Regions from separate parts of the Bacillus sp. PK3-037 genome, predicted to be linked through region 1. Evidence: riboswitches for the same ligand, from Rfam matches in the RefSeq annotation. Region 1 holds a riboswitch; each other region holds the start of a gene.

Region 1 (3,427 bases):
TTTCACCTTCTAAAAAATCTTGAAATGATAGTCCAGTATCATATATGGTTAAAGGAAAAAAGTAAAGAAAAATATGGGGTGTTAAAAAATGAAATGGACCATATCTTGTCTTCAATTTGATATTTCATACGGAAAACCTTCTGAAAATATAAAAAAGGCTGAATCTTTAATCGAAAAAGAGAGTAAAAATGCTGACGTTCTTGTTCTCCCTGAATTATGGACGACTGGTTACGACCTTGCCAATCTTGATCAGCTTGCTGATGAAGACGGGCACACTGCTCAAAGCTGGCTGCAAAAAACCGCAAAAAAACACGGAGTTCATATTGTCGCAGGATCTGTTGCTGTCAGAAAGGGTTCTGATGTTTATAATACAATGTTCATCGCGGATAAGGAAGGACGAATCATTAAAGAGTACAGCAAAGCCCATCTATTTCAGCTGATGGATGAGCATGAGTATTTATCAGCCGGTTCCGAGGACGGGTACTTCGAGCTTGAAGGCGTCAAAAGCTCAGGACTGATCTGTTATGATATCCGTTTTCCGGAATGGATCAGAAAACATACGACAAAAGGCGCTAACGTGCTGTTCATTTCTGCGGAATGGCCTCTTCCCCGTCTTGATCATTGGAAAAGCCTGCTTATTGCGAGGGCCATTGAGAACCAATGCTTTGTCGCCGCCTGCAATTGCACAGGATCTAATCCCGATAATGAATTCGCCGGGCACAGCATGATTATTGACCCTTGGGGACGCATATTGGCCGAGGGCGGCCGTGAAGAAGGCAGTGTCAGAGCGGAAATTGACCTTCAAGAAAGCGTTGAGGTGCGGGGAAAAATTCCTGTTTTCGATGATATCAGAAAAGATTTATATTAAAAAATATATTGACAATTCAATCACACACCTGTTACTATGTTCATCAACTGATAAATTAGAATTGTTTAACAAGTGAATATATTCTCTTATCGAGAGTTGGGCGAGGGATTGGCCTTTTGACCCCAACAGCAACCGACCGTAATTCCATTGTGAAATGGGGCGCATCTTCTTGGCGCCGAGACTGAAGTCTCGTAAGGCACGGTGCTAATTCCATCAGATTTGATCTGAGAGATAAGAGAGGCGGGACATGATTGTTAAGCCTCCTTCTCTCTGAGAAGGAGGCTTTTTTACGGCCATTCGCGGCACACATAACAAGATAGTACATAATTGGAGGTAATGACGATGGCAGTCACAAAAACACCTTTATACGAAACGTTAAATGAAAGCTCCGCTGTCGCACTCGCGGTGAAACTCGGCTTATTTCAAAGCAAAAGCACACTGACATGCCAGGAGATCGGCGACGGAAATTTAAACTACGTCTTTCATATTTATGACCAAGAAAATGACAGGGCTTTGATCATTAAACAGGCGGTTCCTTATGCAAAAGTTGTCGGGGAAAGCTGGCCGCTGACAATCGATCGGGCAAGAATCGAAAGCAGTGCACTGATCCGCCAGGGTGAACACGTCCCTCACCTCGTACCGAGAGTTTACTATTCAGATACTGAATTGGCGGTTACGGTCATGGAGGATCTTTCACATCTGAAGATCGCTAGAAAAGGACTTCTTGAAGGTGAAAATTATCCAAATCTGTCACGAGACATTGGCGAATTTTTAGGGAAAACGCTATTTTACTCTTCTGATTACGCACTTGAACCTAAGGTGAAAAAACAGCTTGTTAAACAATTTACAAATCCTGAGCTCTGCGATATTACCGAAAGACTCGTATTTACAGATCCTTTCTTTGATCATGATACAAATGAATTTGAGGAAGAGCTTCGTCCATATGTTGAAAAGCTTTGGAAAAATGACAAGGTCAAAGTTGAAGCGGCTAAGCTGAAAAAGTCATTTTTAACATCTGCCGAAACGCTGATTCATGGCGATCTGCATACAGGAAGCATTTTTGCCAGCGAGCTTGAGACAAAGGTGATCGATCCTGAATTCGCTTTTTACGGGCCAATCGGTTTTGATGTTGGCCAATTTATCGCCAACTTATTGTTAAATGCACTCAGCCGTGACGGTGCTGATCGAGAGCCATTATATGAACATGTAAAACAAGTTTGGGACACGTTTCAAACAACATTCAGTGAAGCCTGGGAGAAAAACAGTCTCGATGTGTATGCCAAAATCGACGGTTATCTCGCTGATACGCTCAGCCATATTTTTGAAGAGACAATTGGGTTTGCCGGCTGCGAACTGATACGCCGCACCGTTGGTCTTGCTCATGTGGCAGATCTGGATACAATCGTACCGTTTGATAAACGAATCGAAAGAAAACGGCTGGCGCTGGAAACCGGTACTGCATTCATCGAAAAACGTTCACAATTAAAAACCATAACGGATGTTATTGAATGTTTTAAGTTACTTGTAAAGGAATGATTCACCCATGACCAATTCATTTGCTGTTCCGCGTTCTGTTGAATGGAAAGAAACAGCCATTAAGATTTTAAATCAGCAAAAGCTTCCTGATGTTACGGAATATTTGGAGCTGACAACGAAAGAAGAAGTATTTGACGCAATTGTCTCACTTAAAGTTAGAGGAGCCCCGGCGATCGGGATTACGGCAGCATTTGGGCTCGCGCTGGCGGCAAAAAACATCGAAACTGATAAGGTAGCGGAATTCCGCTGCGAATTGGATAACATCAAAAATTATTTGAACAGCTCAAGGCCGACAGCAATCAATTTATCATGGGCGCTCGAAAGACTGAGCCATTCAATTCAAAACGCCATTTCTGTAAATGAAGCAAAAACCAATCTTGTCCATGAAGCGATTCAGATTCAAGTCGAGGATGAAGAAACGTGCCGTATGATCGGCCAAAACGCGCTTCAACTTTTCAAAAAAGGCGACCGGATTATGACAATCTGCAATGCCGGTTCTATCGCGACAAGCCGCTATGGAACCGCGCTTGCCCCGTTTTATTTGGCGAAACAAAAGGATTTGGGGCTTCATATTTATGCTTGTGAAACCAGACCGGTTCTTCAAGGTTCACGGCTTACTGCTTGGGAACTGATGCAGGGCGGTATTGACGTCACGCTGATTACGGACAGCATGGCAGCCCATACGATGAAAGAAAAACAAATTTCTGCCGTCATCGTCGGCGCGGACCGAATTGCAAAGAACGGAGATACCGCGAATAAAATTGGCACTTACGGACTTGCTATTTTAGCAAACGCCTTCGATATTCCGTTTTTTGTAGCAGCACCTTTATCTACTTTTGACACAAAAGTAGAAAGCGGGGCTGATATCCCGATAGAGGAACGGGACCCCGAAGAAGTCAGGAACATTTCCGGCGTCCGAACCGCTCCGGCTGAAGTGCCTGTCTTTAATCCTGCTTTTGATATTACACCACACCATCTGATTTCTGGGATCATCACTGAAAAAGGGATTATGACCGGTTCCTA
Region 2 (3,427 bases), 210 kb from region 1:
AGATTGTTTACAAACAATACTTTATACGCAACTCCCACACCGACAACCGCCCCGACCGTGACTTCACTTGTCGATAAAGGAATGCCGAGCAGATTAGCTGTAAAAAGCGACAGTGCAGCAGACCCGATAATGATGCAAACAATCGTCAGCGTGATCGTCTGTTCCGGGATAATCCCAGAGCTGATGGTTTTCACAACTTCGCCCCCGCCAATGACAGCCCCGGCCAGAACACCAACAGCACATATGATCAAAGCGTAGGTTTTCTTTTTGATGGCCCCAGAGCCGTAAGCAACTCCCATTGAAGCTGCAGCGCCGCTTGCACCAATATTCACTGCGAAAAACAAGCTAAATAAAATAGCGGCTAATTCCATTTTGCAGCTCCTTATTCATGCAGTCCGCATTCTGTTTTCGCCATACCGTTCCATCTGCCTGAGCGCAGGTCCTCTGCGGTAAATGCAGGTGACGTACAAGGCGCGCAGCCGATACTTGGATATCCTTGATCGTGGAGCGGGTTGTAGTCCAGCTCATTCCGAGAGGTGTATCTCCAGATGTCTTTCCAAGTCCAATGGATAAGCGGGCAAACTTTTACTGATTTGAATTTCTCATCTTTGTTTAAGAAATTCGTATTGGCACGGCTTGGCCCTTGATCGCGGCGCAGGCCGGAAAGCCATGCCGGGTGGCCGGAAAGCGCCTCTCTTAAAGGAACGATCTTTCTGAGATAGCAGCATTGATTCGGCTCTCTTTCCCACAGTTTATCACCATGTTCTTCCGCCTGTTCCTCAAGAGTAAGGTTCGGTTTCTTCAGGATGATATTGAGGCCGGGATAGCGCTCTTTCACGCGTTCTATCGTTTCATAGGTCTCTTTAAAATGAAGCCCTGTATCGAGAAATACAATCTCTGCGTCTTTTTTCACTTTATAGATTAAGTCAATCAGAACGATTCCTTCAATTCCGAAACTGCAGGCATAAACAAGCTGATTGCCGTAATGGCCGTAAGCCCATTTTAAAACTGACAGCGCCCCTTTATAAGGATCGTCCTCCGGAAATGTAATCGTTGGTTCTTCCCAATTATCGTACGTTAACATTTCTTCTTTCCTCCTTTCGGAGACAAACAAACAGTAGCTTTCTGCTGGTTGTCTTTTCCAATTGTAATGTGATGTGGCTGCTGTTATCTCCGTAAACAGCCCCTCTTAAAATAAAAAACTTTCAATCCGGCGGAAAGAAAGACAGGAACTGCATGTAGCCCTTATCTTTCAAAATGGAATACATTTTGCTGGAAGTAGCACCTTACACATTGTGCAGGTTGCCGGGCTTCATAGGACCAGTCCCTCAGCCGCTCTTGATAAGTTTTTCAGATTTGTAGTAAATTTTAGCACAATTCTAACATAAGTCAACCCGAGTTTTTTTATAGGATTAATAAAAAAACAGACACAAGGGCCTGTTTTCAATCGTGGCAAGGCATTAAAGCCCTTCACAATAATAAAATTTATTTTTTAATTTTTAAACCAATCTTTTGACTCGGGATTCATTTTCCATGTTTGCAGCTTTTTCAGGTCATCTGAATGAATATTTCCATTCTCAAGTGCAACCTCTGTCAGTGTGTCATAATCAGTTAACGAGTAGTATGGAAGATCAGCCTCAGCAAACGCTTCCTTCGCTTTAGGGAGTCCATACGTAAAGATTGATACCACACCAAGCACTTCACAGCCAGCAGCTTTCAGAGCTGCTGCAGCTTCGAGTACGCTGCCCCCTGTGGAAATTAAATCTTCTATGACAACTGTTTTCTGGCCTTTTTGAACTGCACCCTCAATTTGATTGCCTTTTCCATGTGCTTTCGGTTTGCTTCTCACATAACACATCGGCAGGTTCAAACGGTCAGCCGCCAATGCCGCATGAGGGATACCTGCTGTCGCTGTTCCTGCGATCATTTCAGCTTCTGGGAAACGCTCTTGGATAAGCTTGCTGATGCCTGCAGCAACATCATTTCTTACCTCTGGGAAAGAAAGGGTAAGGCGATTGTCACAGTAAATTGGCGATAAAATGCCGCTCGCCCATGTAAACGGCTCATTCGGGCGTAAAAATACAGCTTGAATGTCTAATAGATGTTTTGCGATGATTTGTTTCATTGTTTGATTCCCTCCCATTCGAGTTTGACAGCTTCATAGGCTTTTAGCGGATTTAGAGCTTTTGTAATAGAGCGTCCCACAACAATTGCTGATGACCCTTTTTCTCTTGCTATAGAAGGCGTTGCAACGCGGACTTGATCATTCGCAGTGTCTGCTGACATACGGATACCCGGGGTCACCGTCAAAAACGACGGCGACACTGCTTCGTAAATGGCTTTTGCTTCATGAACAGAGCACACCACTCCATCAAGTCCGCTATTCTCCGCCAGTTTGCTGTAGTGCACAACCGTGTCGATGAGAGGCTTTCTGATGAGCAGCTCATCCTTCACCATTTGTTCAGATGTGCTTGTCAGCTGGGTTACCGCAATAAGTGACGGACGTTGTTTTCCTGCCGGCGTGCCTTCCTCTAAGCCTTCCAGAGCTGCTTCCATCATTTTTTTGCCTCCGGCTGCGTGAACATTGACGAGATCGACTCCAAGACAGGCAAGACGCTTCATTGCTTTATTCACCGTGGTCGGAATGTCATGGAGCTTTAAATCTAAAAAGATCTCACAGTTTCTTTCTTTTAATTGTGCAATGATAGCCGGGCCTTCTTGATAAAAAAGCTCCATTCCAACCTTCACAAATAACGGCTCCTTGTGAAAAGGCGCTAAAAATGACAGTGTTTCTTCAGCTGATGCAAAATCAAGCGCGATGATGGGCAGGTTGTTTTTCATGATTCCAGCTCCTTCCGATGCATTCTTCAACAGATTCATAGCCGTATTGGCGTAAGACAGCTGGGAGCTGCTCAATGATGTCAGGGCATGCGAAAGGATTCACGAAATTTGCTGTTCCGACAGCGACCGCACTTGCTCCGGCCAGAAGAAATTCTAATGCGTCTTCGGCCGTCTGAACGCCTCCCATCCCGATAATCGGAATGCTGACAGCCTGGCTGACCTCATGCACCATGCGGATGGCAACAGGCTTTACAGCAGGACCTGAAAGCCCTCCAGTTTTATTGGCTAATATTGGCTTGCCTGATTTTAAATCGAGCCTCATGCCGATTAATGTGTTGATCATCGTTAGACCATCCGCTCCCGCTTCTTCGATCGCTAGCGCAATTTCTGTGATGTTTGCCACATTCGGAGACAGCTTCACATATACAGGCACATCTGACACTTTTTTAACAGCCTTCGTCAAATCAGCAGCCATTTCAGGTTTTGTGCCGAAAGCGATTCCGCCTGTTTTCACATTCGGACAGGAAATATTCAGCTCAAGCGCGTGTACATTAGGCGCTTTGCTGATATGCTCTGCGACTTCAAC
Region 3 (3,427 bases), 1.7 Mb from region 1:
GAAATTTAGGTTAAAAGTTATATAAAGAAATTCATTTTAACGTCGATAGTAACTATAGAACCATTAAAAAGGAAAAACACCAGCTTAATGTAAGACTATTTTCAGGTCATCGGCGAAAAGGATTTTTGAGGGATACGCATTTATTATTAGTGGATTTAGAATTTTTTGAATACTTTTAGACGTTTTATCCGTACAATAGAGAATACCAAAACTTTTTTTGGGAGGTATGTAAAATGATCCTATTTATTATCATCGCATTATGTGGCTATCTTCTCTTCTCATTCAGCAAAGACAATAGACGAAAACCGCAAAAGACAAGCCCTCTTCCTGCACCCGTTCCTCATCATAATAACCTAATCGACCTTGACGCCATCCGCCAAAAACGCCGGATGCATCTTTCCTAATTCTATATTTCAAACGAAAAGGCTGCTGAATGACGCAGCCTTTTAAAATTGTGTTGAGATAGAGCCTGAAACCTTTTTATCCTCTATCCGTAATTTCATATAAGGCAAGTCCAAAAGGAGACTTCAGCAATGATCGATTTATTTATGAAACAAAAAATGTTCTCGCTTAAAGATGCATTTCACATTTATGACAGGGATGAACAAGAAATCTTCAAGGTGGAGGGGCGCTTTTTCTCGTTAGGGGACTCATTACAAATGACAGATTCATCCGGAAAAACGCTCGTTTCCATTGAGCAAAAAGTGATGTCATTTTTGCCGCGATAAGAGATTTCAATTGGCGGGAAAACGGTTTGTGAGGTAACGAAGAAAGTAACGTTTTTCAAACCGAAATTTGTGATTTCCGGCCTTAACTGGGAAATCGATGGTGACTTATGGAGGGATGAATTCCAGCTGACGGACGGAGAAAATGTCCGGATGTCAGTGAGCAAGAAGTGGCTCAGCTGGGGTGATTCCTATCACTTGCAGATTGCAAACGAGGAAGATGTTCTGATTTGCACTGCCATCGCTATCGTGCTTGATATGGTTTTATATAACGATGAAGATGAAAGTATTTTCTAAAAAGCATTGACAGTTGATCCAAAAGTAATAATATTAAGATAATTAATATGTAAATATGAAGTTATACCTTATCAAGAGAGGTGGAGGGACTGGCCCTACGATACCCGGCAACCGCTGTTTTACACAGAATGGTGCTAAATCCTTAAGAACATCGCGTTCTTGCAGATGAGGCAGAGATTTGATCGTTCAAGCTCTTCCTTGCACAAAGGAAGAGCTTTTTTCATGCAGCAAACTTTTTAGAAAAGAGGCGAAATGATATGGTTCAACAAGTAAACCTTGCAGCACAGAAATCAGAAAAACAGAAGAAAGCCCCTTTCCGCGCCGATCATGTCGGCAGTTTATTACGATCCGCCCCAGTAAAAGAGGCGCGGCAAAAACAAGCGGCCGGCGAGATCACGGCAGAACAGCTTCGTGATATCGAAAATAAAGAAATCACCCGCATTGTCGAAAAGCAAAAGGAAATCGGCCTAAACGTCGTAACCGACGGAGAGTTCCGCCGTTCGTGGTGGCATTACGATTTCCTGGAAGGGCTCGACGGAGTGGAACCGTTCATCCCCGCTGAAGGAATTCAGTTCCATAACGCGAAAACAAAAGCACGCAGCATCAAAGTGACGGGAAAACTTGATTTTACGAACCCCCCAGCGCTTGCCGATTATCAATTTTTACATGAGATTGCCGGTGACGCGACACCAAAGCTGACGATTCCGAGCCCGAATATGCTGTTTTTCGGTGAAAAAGCTGATCAAGGCGTATATCCCGATCAGGAGGAATATTTTCATGATCTGGCCCAGGCGTACAAAAAAGCGATTAACGCTTTCTATGATGCGGGCTGCCGCTATCTTCAGCTCGATGATACGTCATGGTCTCTCTTCTTTGAAGAAAAAGGCAGAGATGTTGTCCGTGCCCTCGGCGGTGATCCGGAAACATTGCCTGCGTTGTTTGCCAAAACGATTAACGATGCAGTGGGGGACCGTCCTGACGACTTAACGGTCACGATGCACATCTGCCGCGGCAACTTCCGCTCGACTTGGGCAGCATCAGGAGGCTATGACGCTGTAGCGGAAACGATTCTTGACGGTTTAGACCTTGACGGCTTGTTCCTGGAATACGATGATGACCGCTCCGGAAACTTTGATCCGCTCCGTTTTGTCAAACGCAAGGATCTGCAGATTGTCTTGGGCTTGATTACATCCAAATACGGAGAGCTTGAGAACCCAGAGGATGTCAAACGCCGAATCAGCGAAGCTGCGCGCTTTGTCAGCTTAGATCAGCTGTGCCTCAGCCCGCAGTGCGGTTTCGCTTCAACAGAAGAAGGAAACCTTTTGACTGAGGAGCAGCAGTGGGCGAAGCTCCGTCATGTGGTCGATATTGCCAATGATGTGTGGAAATAATCTATCATTGACAGAAAAGAGAAATGTGTGAATAATAGATACTATCAGAAAATTTCATAAAAAGGTTTTCCTTATCAAGAGAGGTGGAGGGACTGGCCCTGCGATACCCGGCAACCGCTGTTTAACAGAATGGTGCTAAATCCTTAAGAGCAGATTTTTGCTCTTGAAGATAAGGTTGAGATTGTTCACGCAAGCTCTTCCTTATCCAAAGGAAGAGCTTTTTTATATTCGAATGGAAAGAAGGAATGAACAACATGTCACAGCAAACAACACCCGCAGAACAAAAACAATCGCTTCAGAGAAAAAAAACGCCGTTTCGCGCGGATCAAGTCGGAAGCCTGCTGAGATCTGAGCCCGTCAAAAAAGCGCGGCTGCAAAGGGCGGCCGGCGAAATCACTGCCGAACAGCTTCGCCAGATTGAAAACGATGAAATCATCCGCATTGTGGAAAAACAAAAAGAAACCGGCCTGAACGTCGTGACAGACGGGGAATTCCGCAGAGCGTGGTGGCATTTTGATTTCCTTGAAAATCTGGATGGCGTTGAGCCGTTTATACCTGAACAGGGTATCCAGTTCCATAATGTGCAGACAAAAGCACGCGGCATCAAAGTGACAGGCGATATTGATTTCTCAAATCACCCAATGCTCGAAGATTACTCATTTTTACATGGCATCGCTGGTGATGCAACGCCAAAAATGACAATTCCGAGTCCGAATATGCTCTTTTTCCGCGGCAGACTGGAAAAGGATGCATACAAAAACGATTATGCTCTTTTTCAGCATGATGTATCAAAAGCGTATAAAAAAGCGATTCAAGCGTTTTATGACAGAGGCTGCCGCTACCTCCAGCTTGATGATACGGCATGGGCTGTTTTCTTATCTGAAAAAGGCTTGAAACAAGTGGAAGCATTCGGAACAACGCCTGACGAGCTTCGCCAGCTGTTTGCGAAGTCAATCAATGACGCAATTGCCGACCGTCCGGATGATATGACCATTACCATGCATATTTGCCGCG
Region 4 (3,427 bases), 180 kb from region 1:
ATATCAGTAATTCCAAGTGTCGGATTTGACGGTGTCTCCATATAAATGGCCTTTGTGTTTGGCTGGATATTCCGCGCCACTTCGTTGATATCCGTCATATCAACAAACGTGTGCTCAATGCCAAAACGGGTCAAAACCTCTGTCACCATGCGGAAGGTTCCGCCGTATACATCTTCTGGCACAAGAACGTGATCACCCTGTGAGAGAAGTAAAAATGCTGTTGAGATCGCAGCCATGCCTGAACTGAAAGCAAACCCTCTCGTTCCGCCTTCCAGTGCGGCAATTGTTTCTTCGAGAGCTGTTCTTGTCGGTGTGCCAGAGCGGCTGTAATCAAATGCGCCGAATTCTTCAAATGAAGATTGGTGAAAAGTCGAGGCGTGCTGGATCGGTACACTAACCGCACCTGTTGCGCCGTCTGTTTTAAATGGATTGTGCACGAGCTGGGTTTCCAGCGTCCAATTATGATTACTCAAATGAAACAGCTCCCTCTTTGACCTGACATAACGCCTGTTTTAGGTCCTCTTCTAAATCTTCCGCATGTTCAATTCCGACTGAAAAACGCAGAAGACGGTTGCAGACCCCGTTCGCGATGCGGATTTCTTCAGGAATATCCATGTGCGTCTGTGTGGCAGGGTATGTAATAAAACTCTCCACCCCGCCGAGGCTTTCAGCAAAACAAATGGTCTTCAGTGCTTTTAAAAATGGATTCACCCACTCTTCTTTTTGCAGACGGAAGGAGAGCATGCCTCCTTTTCCCGGGTAAAGCACATCCTTGATTTCTTCTTGCTTCTCTAAAAAGGCCGCAAGCTCTTGCGCGTTCGCCTGATGCTGGCGCATTCTGAGACTGAGCGTCTTCATTCCTCTCATCAAAAGCCATGAGTCAAACGGAGGCAGGACCGCGCCAATGGCGTTTTGATGCTGAAACATTTCTTCTCCAAGCTGTTCATCCTTTACAACAACAAGGCCTGCGAGCAAATCATTATGGCCGCCTAAATATTTGGTTGCGCTGTGAATGACAATGTCGGCTCCGAGCTCAAGCGGACGCTGCAAAACCGGTGTATAAAATGTATTATCAACAATCACCAGAAGACCATGCTCTTTTGAAATCCGGGCGATCTTTTCAATGTCCGCCTCCTGCATCAGCGGATTTGTCGGCGTTTCCACAAACACCGCTTTTGTATTCGGCGTAATCTTAGAGCGTAAACAGTCCTCATCGCTAAAATCATCATAATGAAAGGTCAATCCGTATTTTTTCCATTCATTTTCAAACAGACGGTACGTGCCGCCATACAAATCCGATGAAACGATCAGTTCATCTCCGCTTTTAAACAGCGCCATAATCGTTTGGATGGCTGCCATTCCCGAACTGAAGGCAAGCCCTCTCGCTCCGTTTTCTAAGCTGGCGATCGCGTCCTCGACAAGCTGGCGCGTCGGGTTTTTCGTCCGGACATAATCAAATCCTGTAGATTCCCCGATTCCTCTGTGGCGGTACGCTGTTGATAAATAAATAGGGGGACTTACTGTTCCCGTTACTTCGTCGCTTCGGTTCCCGATTTGGGCTAATTTCGTTTCAACGTGCTGTGACATATAGCTGACACCTTCCCTTTTCAAAATAAAAACCCCTTCTTCATAAGAAGAAGGGGTTTAACGCTTCTTCTTATCTTCCAAGCATAAAAAACGCTTGCTGGATTTAGCACCTTGGCGTTCTGCACATAGCAAAACAAGCCGGTTGCTGAGGTTTCTAAGGGCCAGTCCCTCCACCTCTCACGATAAGAAATATCGATTTCAATTTTCTGATTGTTTTATATTAGCGCAATTTGCAGTTTATTTCAACACTTTTTTCTTCGGGCACCGAACTGTTTAAAGAGAGAAATTTCTAATAATTCATGGTACAATAATTTCAAACGCAAGAAAGTCTAGTGATGTCCTGGAGGAATGTATTATGGCACCGAAAAACGGCACAGTTCAAGAAAAGAAGCTCTTTTCAAAGGAGCTTAACGAGGAAATGACAGTACTCGTTTATCTGCCGTCAAACTACTCCCCTCTTTATAAATATCATCTTATTATCGCGCAGGACGGCCACGATTATTTCAGGCTGGGGAGAATCGGCAGACAAGTGGAGGAATTGCTGTCCAAAAGAGAAATAGACCGATGCATTATTATCGGTGTTCCTTACAAGGATGTAAAAGAACGCAGAAAAACCTATCATCCGGAAGGTTCTAAGTTTTCGGCATATAAAAGATTTATTGCCCACGAGCTAGTTCCTTTTGCGGACCATGAATTTCCGACGTACCAAGTCGGCTACGGGCGGACACTGATCGGTGATTCTCTCGGAGCGACCGTTTCTCTTATGACAGCGCTTGATTATCCGAATATGTTTGGTAACATCATCATGCAGTCTCCCTATGTAGATCAACATGTATTAGAAGCCGTGAAACAGTCAGACGACATCAAACACCTCTCTCTTTATCACCAAATCGGAACAAAAGAAACAGACGTCCATACGACAGACGGCAATATTTTGGACTTCACAGAACCGAATCAGGAGCTGAAAAAGCTCTTGGAGGAAAAGCTTTCCGATTATTATTTTGAGCCGTTTGACGGAGACCACAAGTGGACATACTGGCAGCCGCTCATTACGCCGGCTCTGAAAAAAATGCTCTAACATACTATATTTTCAGGAGGGACATACTATGAAATACGGAATTGTTTTATTTCCATCAAAAAAACTGCAAGATCTCGCGAACTCTTACAGAAAGCGCTATGATCCGAGCTATTCCCTGATCCCGCCTCATTTGACGCTGAGATCTTCATTTGAATTTACGGAAGAGGAAGCCGGTGAATTGGTATCACAATTGAGAGAAACCGCTAAAGAATCTCATCCGATTGTTCTCAAAATGACCAAATACAGTTCTTTTGCGCCTGTCAATAATGTCATTTACATTAAAGCAGAACCGACGGAAGAATTAAAAACACTGAATGAAAAACTTTACACCGGTGTATTAGCCGGTAATCAGGAATACAATTTTGTTCCGCATGTGACGGTCGGCCAAAACCTTTCCGACGATGAGCATTCGGATGTTTTAGGGCAGTTAAAAATGCAGGAAGTATCACATGAAGAAATTGTTGACCGTTTTCATCTGCTATATCAATTGGAAAACGGTTCGTGGACGGTATATGAAACGTTCCTGTTAGGCGGAGGAGAATAAACGATTGGAAGCAGTTATCGCAAAAAATGAAGAACAAATGAAAGATGCATTCTATGTAAGAGAAGAAGTCTTTGTCAAAGAACAAAACGTGCCTGCTGAAGAAGAAATTGACGAACTTGAAAATGAGTCAGAGCATATCGTCGTGTATGACGGTGAAAATCCTGTCGGCGCCGGAAGATGGCGCATGAAGGACGGCTACGGCAAGTTAGAGCGAATTT

The links. A riboswitch is a leader RNA that binds a small molecule or an ion and turns the genes downstream of it on or off. The one in region 1 is predicted to bind S-adenosylmethionine.
Region 2: linked by a shared signal. The riboswitch ahead of M1D69_RS12615 (phosphoadenylyl-sulfate reductase) and the one ahead of mtnK (S-methyl-5-thioribose kinase) in region 1 are both predicted to bind S-adenosylmethionine.
Region 3: linked by a shared signal. The riboswitch ahead of M1D69_RS01335 (5-methyltetrahydropteroyltriglutamate--homocysteine S-methyltransferase) and the one ahead of mtnK (S-methyl-5-thioribose kinase) in region 1 are both predicted to bind S-adenosylmethionine.
Region 4: linked by a shared signal. The riboswitch ahead of metI (cystathionine gamma-synthase/O-acetylhomoserine thiolyase) and the one ahead of mtnK (S-methyl-5-thioribose kinase) in region 1 are both predicted to bind S-adenosylmethionine.

Annotation. Positions count from the first base shown of each region.
Region 1 is NZ_CP096408.1:2,681,956-2,685,382, forward strand. Features, by position in the region: gene M1D69_RS13685 (carbon-nitrogen family hydrolase) at 89-868, shown strand; SAM riboswitch class I at 952-1,106, shown strand; gene mtnK (S-methyl-5-thioribose kinase) at 1,211-2,404, shown strand; gene mtnA (S-methyl-5-thioribose-1-phosphate isomerase) at 2,412-3,427, shown strand, end outside.
Region 2 is NZ_CP096408.1:2,474,204-2,477,630, forward strand. Features, by position in the region: gene cysP (sulfate permease) at 1-371, opposite strand, end outside; gene M1D69_RS12615 (phosphoadenylyl-sulfate reductase) at 383-1,084, opposite strand; SAM riboswitch class I at 1,243-1,348, opposite strand; gene pyrE (orotate phosphoribosyltransferase) at 1,493-2,125, opposite strand; gene pyrF (orotidine-5'-phosphate decarboxylase) at 2,122-2,841, opposite strand; gene M1D69_RS12630 (dihydroorotate dehydrogenase) at 2,810-3,427, opposite strand, start outside.
Region 3 is NZ_CP096408.1:252,376-255,802, reverse strand. Features, by position in the region: partial or broken gene M1D69_RS01345 (hypothetical protein) at 126-404, shown strand; partial or broken gene M1D69_RS01340 (LURP-one-related/scramblase family protein) at 534-1,022, shown strand; SAM riboswitch class I at 1,088-1,194, shown strand; gene M1D69_RS01335 (5-methyltetrahydropteroyltriglutamate--homocysteine S-methyltransferase) at 1,280-2,413, shown strand; SAM riboswitch class I at 2,482-2,589, shown strand; gene M1D69_RS01330 (5-methyltetrahydropteroyltriglutamate--homocysteine S-methyltransferase) at 2,668-3,427, shown strand, end outside.
Region 4 is NZ_CP096408.1:2,863,359-2,866,785, forward strand. Features, by position in the region: gene metC (cystathionine beta-lyase) at 1-473, opposite strand, end outside; gene metI (cystathionine gamma-synthase/O-acetylhomoserine thiolyase) at 466-1,587, opposite strand; SAM riboswitch class I at 1,655-1,776, opposite strand; gene M1D69_RS14740 (esterase family protein) at 1,943-2,665, shown strand; gene M1D69_RS14745 (YjcG family protein) at 2,694-3,209, shown strand; gene M1D69_RS14750 (GNAT family N-acetyltransferase) at 3,214-3,427, shown strand, end outside.